Regions from separate parts of the Bacillus sp. JJ864 genome, predicted to be linked through region 2. Evidence: a T-box and tRNA genes for the amino acid it is inferred to sense, from the RefSeq annotation. Region 2 holds a T-box; the other holds one or more tRNA genes.

Region 1 (3,428 bases), on a different contig from region 2:
ATAACCCCATATTCTACCTCTTCCCCTTCAATTTCAACGACAGGGATCATAAGATGGTACTTCTCTAACAGCTGTTCATCCTCATAAATATTTATTTCCTTCAAATCAAATACGTATTCATCTTGCAACTCTCGCAGAAGTTTTTTCGCCTTTTGACAAAGACCACATTCTTCTTTTGTGTATAGAATAACCTCCATATCCATCACCTATACAATCGATTTTCGCAGAGAAGAAGCTGGGATATTTAACTGCTCGCGATATTTCGCTACTGTTCTGCGTGAAACAACAATTTCATGTTCTTCTTCTAACATTTTTGAAATCTTTTGATCTGAAAGTGGTTTTTTCTTATTTTCTTTCTCTACAAACTCCCCGATGAGCTGCTTCACTCTTTTCGTTGAAATGGCCGCGTCTTCTGTTGTTGCTACCGCATTACTAAAGAACGACTTCATTTCAAATAAACCATACGGTGTTTGCACATATTTATTGCGCGTTGCTCGGCTAATCGTTGACTCATGGACACCTAATATTTCAGCCACCTCTTTTAACGCAAGCGGCTTTAAATATTGCGGACCGTTCATAAAAAAGTCGCGCTGCTTTTCAATAATTACTTCCATTACATTTAAAAGCGTTTGCTTTCTTTGTTTTAAACTACGCATAATCCATTGTACATGCTGATATTTTTCCGAAACATAAGAAGCGACGTCACTTTCACTATTATGAAGGAGCTCACTATATTCTGAATGAATTTCAATTCTCGGCATATTACGTTCATTCATCTGAATCACCAAGAGATCCCCTTCTTTTTTCACCGCCATATCTGGAACAATGTACAGCGGCTTCTCCGAAGAAAACGCCAAACCTGGTTTCGGCTGCAGCGATGTAATCACATGAACGGCTTCTTGTAATTCTTCCGTACTACACTTCAATACATTTGCTAACTTGCGCCAATCTTTCTTTACGAAATACGCAAAATATTCATCTACAATCATTTTCGCTAAAGTGTTTCTTTTTTGTAAGCGCTTTAATTGGATGGATAGGCATTCTTGAATATTTCTCGCTCCTACCCCTGCCGGCTCTAATGATTGAACAAGCTCCATGCAGCTATTTACTTTCTCTATACATACCGATAATAGCGACGCTAATTCCTCATTCGTTTCTTGTAAATACCCGTTCTCATCCACATTTAAAATAATAAATGAGGCAATTTTTCTTTGCTCTTCATCTATTTTATAATACTGTAATTGATTTACTAAATGCTGTTGAATCGTTGTGGAATCCACACTATAGATTTCCATTTGATTCTCAGTTTGTTTACTCATTGTTTTACTCTTTTTCTTTTCCCTGTCAAAGCCACCTAGCTCGATAAGGGGATTTTCCAGCGATTGCTCATACAAAAACTCCGTTAATTCCTGCACATTGTACTGGAGCATTGTAATCGCTTGTCTTAACTCTTGCGTCATTGCCAAACGTAAACTTTGTTCTTGTAAAAGACTTGCTTTCAACCTAATCTCCCCCTCACTTCTATTGTACAATAAGTTTATAAAAAGGAGAATCCTGCACAGATACCCATTCCAAAATATTGTTAACTTATATGTATTAATGAAATTTGCATCTTACAACCGAAAAATGAATAATATTGAAAGAAAATAACACCACATTTTTAAAAAATATATACCAAATACTAATAGCAACTACTAATTTTAGATATAATAACATAAATTTCACTTACATACTATCACTACAAAAAAAGTCCTAACCTACAAATGTAAGTTAGGACTTTTTGACGCGCCCAGAGGGATTCGAACCCCCGGCAGACGTGGTACCGGAAACCACCGCTCTATCCGACTGAGCTATGGGCGCATGATCATTCTACTGCAAAAGGACTTCTTTTTATCCTATCGCGCACTGTTTATTATACGATATCTTCGTTTTGGAAGCAATTACTTCTTATGTCGCAATGACTGACATACAATATACGGCCTACATCGTTACGCGATGTAGGCCGTATATAATGAAACGATATCATTTATGCAAATGATACGGAACCGTTGTAATGACAATATCTTTATTACGCATAAACCACATGCGTAACAGAAGTGCACTTTGGTTATGCAATGCATTGTGCCACCATTTGTGCGGAATGAACTGCGGAATAATAATATGGATATGTCCTCCACCTTTTTGTTTCGCCTCTATTGTTTTAATAAGACGATTCAGCGGTTCAAGAATAGAACGATATTTACTGCGTAGAACGACTAGTCTACAAGGAGTTCCCCAGTCTTTCCACTTTTTCTCCATTTTATTTATAGATTCCTCATCGAAACCAACGTATACAGCAATCGGATCAACATCTACACTCTTCGCAAAGGATATCGTGTTGTTCACAACACGGTGAACACCTGACACTAAAACGAGCGTGACTACATCGCTTGCTTCTGGACGTACCATTTGCATATCGATGCGCAATTCTTTTGCAACATCTTCATAATGCTTGTGAATGGACATTGAGATGAAAATAATAATAGGCAAGACAACTAATACAACCCAAGCGCCGCCTGTAAACTTCGTAACAGCAAAAATAACGGCAACGATTGATGTAATTACAGCACCAACTGTATTAATCGTAAACTTAATTTTCCAATGCGATCCTTTTACTCGTTTCCAGCGGCGCATTAAACCAATTTGCGCTACTGTAAACGAAAGGAACACACCGATCGCGTATAGTGGAATTAACGCATTCGTATGCGCATGAAACGATATAATCAAAATACATGCCAACGATGCTAACGCAATAATTCCATTCGAATATCCTAAACGGTCTCCACGATTTGTTAAACTTCGAGGCAAATATCCGTCTGCCGCTACAATCGCAGCAAGCTGAGAAAATCCCGTAAATGTGGAGTTTGCCGCTAAAATTAACACAATAAACGTAAACCATATAATCACTTGATATAAAATTCCATGTCCAAAATACATACCAGTTAACTGTGACAACATTGTGTTGTGCGGATCTGGCGTAATTCCTTTCACATACAAATGATACGAAAATCCTAAAAGTGTCACAGCTGTAATCGAACCTAAAGCAATGTACGTTCTAATTGCGTTTTTTTGCTGCGGTTCTCTAAAAATAGGAACTGCATTTGAAATTGTCTCAATTCCTGTAAGTGCTGAACAAGCTGAACTGAACGCCTTCAAAATTAATAAAGTTGTTAAGCCTTCTGGAACTGTTCCAAAACTCGGTGTACTCGGTTGAACAAACCCGTGACGAAGTTCATCAAAAAATCCTGTGAAAATTAAAATTAACATACAAATCATAAACCCGAATGTCGGCCAAGCAAATACGCGAGCTGACTCTGCTATCCCGCGCAAGTTTATAAGTACTAAGATAACAACGCATAAAATCGCCAAAATCGTTTCATATGGAGCGA
Region 2 (3,428 bases):
AATTTAAAGTATGCTGACAAGAGCAAAGTATTAATGGTGGGAGATAGCTTAAGTTCTGATATACAAGGCGGAATCAATTTTGGTATCGATACGTGCTGGTTTAACCCTAATAAAATTGTAAATACATCAGAATTTAAACCTACTTATGAAATTTCTAATTTGCTGGAACTTAAAAATGTACTAAAAAAATAGATCAATGTTGAGAAGAGAAAGGAATTGATACATATTTAATTCCTTTCTCTTTTCTGCCTTCTACATCTCCTCAGGCGCTTCCACCCCGAGTAAACGCAATCCTTCTTTTAATACAACTGCTACCGCATATACGAGAGCAAGTCTACTTTCTCTCTCTGCATTTTCTTCTAAAATACGAATGTTACCGTAATATTTATTAAATGCTTGTGCTACGTCTAGTATATATTTCGCAATATGAGATGGTTCATATTTCGCAAACGCAGTTTCAATGACTTGTGGAAAACGATGCAATAGTTTTATAACGGACCAGCTTATATCGTCTGTTAACTGTAACTCTTGTTTTTCAATATCGATATCGCTTTTTTTCAATAGTGAACAAGTACGCGCATGTGTGTATTGTACGTATGGTCCCGTTTCCCCTTCGAATTTCAACATATTTTCAAGCGAAAATTCAATGTTATGCATGCGTTCATTTTTCAAGTCATGGAAAATAACTGCGCCAACCCCAACTTGTTTTGCTACTTTATCTTTGTTCTTTAAGTTAGGATTCTTCTCTTCAATATTTTGCTTTGCTAGCGTAATTGCTTCTTCTAACACCTCTTCTAATAAAACAACTTTCCCTTTACGAGTAGACATTTTCTTACCATCTTTTAAAATAAGTCCGAATGGAACGTGAGACATGCCTTCTACCCACTGGAATCCTAATTTCTTTAGTACAGTGAAAAATTGCGAGAAATGTAAACTTTGTTCATCTCCAACGACATATAGTGCTTTATCAAATGAATACGTGTTTTGACGATATAATGCAGCTGTTAAATCACGCGTTGCATAGAGCGTAGCACCATCTGACTTTTTAATTAAACATGGCGGCATTCCTTCTTCTTCTAAATTAACAACTTGCGCTCCGTCTGATTCTTCTAATAAACATTTTTCTTCTAGAAGTTTAACGAAATCATCCATCTTATCATTGTAAAATGCTTCTCCTTGAAAATTCGAGAATTCTACGCCAAGCAGTTCATAAATGCGAGAGAACTCTTTTAACGATTCGTGACGGAACCAGTTCCACAAATATACCGCTTCTTCATTGCCATCCTCTAGCTTCTTAAACCAAGCACGCCCTTCTTCTTCAAGCTCTGGATACTCTTTTACTTCTTCATGAAAACGTACGTATAACTTAAATAACTCGCGAATCGGATCTTCTCTAACAAGCTCTTCATCGCCCCATTTTTTATAGGCGGTAATCAGTTTTCCAAACTGAGTTCCCCAGTCACCAACGTAGTTAATGCCTACAACTTCATAACCACATTTTTCACATATATGTTTTAATGCATTTCCAATCATTGTAGAACGTAAATGTCCCATCGAAAACGGCTTCGCGATATTAGGAGATGAATAGTCAATTACAACCGTTTTTTCTTGTCCAAAGTATAGCTGTCCATATTCTTCTTTTTCGTTTAGTATTGCATTTAACACTTCATTACTTACAGTTTGACGATCGAAGAACACATTTACATACGGTCCAACAGCTTCTACTTTTGTAAAAAATGGGTGAGATAATTTATCTGCTAGTTCCTGCGCAATAACTGCTGGTGCTTTTTTATATTGCTTTGCTAATGTGAAGCAAGGAAAAGCAGCATCTCCAAACTCATCTTGCTTCGGTGTTTCAATTAAAGCAGCAATTTGTTCTAATGATAAACCTGGTTCTAATACGTCGAATACATGCTGTGCAAACTTCATTTTATATTCCATCAGTATCTTCCTCCTTTTTATCAATAAAAAAACTCGCCTCTTTTCTAAAAAAGAGACGAGTTTACACCCGTGGTATCACCCTTGTTGTTCATTACGAACCACTTTCCCGTTTATAACGAGGTTAGGGAGCCCCGGCTTACTCTACTACACCATTCAAGCAGCATCTTCGAAGTGCGCTTCATTATTTTCTCTGCACTAGGCTTTCACCATCCCTAGCTCGCTATTGCTTCTGAAAATAATTACTCTCTTCATCCAAGATTTTCTATAAAATTTATTATAATCTATTATACATATTGTCTAATAATTAGCAAGTTTCAATTACACCAAAATGAAATTTTGCGCTTTTTCGTTTATAGACAAAGAAGTTATGTTTTTCAAAGCGCATGCTGCGAAAATGATCCTTTAACACAACTCGTTTTCGCGCAACACGCTTAGCCTCTTGCATTGTCTCATCCGTAATATCGTTGTACAATGCAAAATGTTTTAAACCACGAATACCGTCTGATTCTAATACTGTTTCTTCAAACATCGGATCTAAATATACTACATCATAGCTGTGATCTGCACATTGTTGCAAAAAAGATAAATGCTCCGTATGCTTCACTGTAATTCGCTGCATTGCTTCGTTAATTTCGTTTACACCTGCATCCCACTGCTGAAGACCTTTTTCAATCAAATATGCCATATAGCGATTACCTTCTATTCCAGTGACTTGTCCCGCTTCTCCTACAGCATAACTTACCACAATGCTATCAGATGCCATACCTAGTGTACAATCTAACACTGTCATCCCTTCTTCTAGCTGCGCGGCTTGCAGAAATGGATCATGTTCACCGCGCATTAATCGCTTCACGCGAAACATCGCTGAGTTTGGATGAAAAAAGAACGATTCTTCCGTTCCTTGCGGGTAAATCGCTAATCGATTTTTCTGAGCAACAAGTACATCTTGTTTATATTGCTCATGTAATTCATAAATAGGACGATCATTCCTAACAAGAAAAGAACTTTGTAAATCCATTGCTATTTTTTCAGCATATGCGGTCATTTCTTTATTTGTTCGTCCTGCTGTCGTTACAATCATTCCTTCACCTCATTAAAAAGAAAAAGGGAGAAAATCTCTCCCTTTTTAGCAATGCTTTTCAAAAGCTTGTTCTAAGTTTTGAATAATAGCGTCCATTGTTGCACCTTCAATTTCATGGCGGTGAATGAAGTGAACAACTTCTTTTCCTTTTAATAGTGCCATAGATGGTGAAGATGGCGGGATATCATCAAAGTAAGAGCGCATCATCGCTGTTGCCTCTTTATCTTGACCTGCAAATACAGTAACAAGATTGTTAGGTTGCTTCTCAGAACGTACTACCGCTTGACCAGCTGATGGACGCGCTAAACCTGCCGCACAACCACAAACAGAGTTCACAACGACTAATGTTGTCCCTTCTACATTTTCCATGAATTCTTGTACATCTTCTGCTGTTGTTAATTCTTTA

The links. A T-box is a leader RNA that pairs with one kind of tRNA and senses whether it is charged. The one in region 2 lies ahead of argS (arginine--tRNA ligase), so its partner is inferred to be a tRNA-Arg.
Region 1: it encodes a tRNA-Arg, which carries the amino acid that the T-box ahead of argS (arginine--tRNA ligase) is inferred to sense. The anticodon was not compared.

What each region holds. Positions count from the first base shown of each region.
Region 1 is NZ_JBALLY010000020.1:16,598-20,025, forward strand. Features, by position in the region: gene V7024_RS04110 (glutaredoxin family protein) at 1-197, opposite strand, end outside; gene rpoN (RNA polymerase factor sigma-54) at 207-1,502, opposite strand; tRNA gene V7024_RS04120 (tRNA-Arg) at 1,785-1,860, opposite strand; gene V7024_RS04125 (APC family permease) at 2,023-3,428, opposite strand, start outside.
Region 2 is NZ_JBALLY010000179.1:3,249-6,676, reverse strand. Features, by position in the region: gene V7024_RS21845 (YjjG family noncanonical pyrimidine nucleotidase) at 1-192, shown strand, start outside; gene argS (arginine--tRNA ligase) at 253-1,941, opposite strand; T-box leader at 1,990-2,205, opposite strand; gene V7024_RS21835 (class I SAM-dependent methyltransferase) at 2,246-3,022, opposite strand; gene V7024_RS21830 (BrxA/BrxB family bacilliredoxin) at 3,068-3,428, opposite strand, start outside.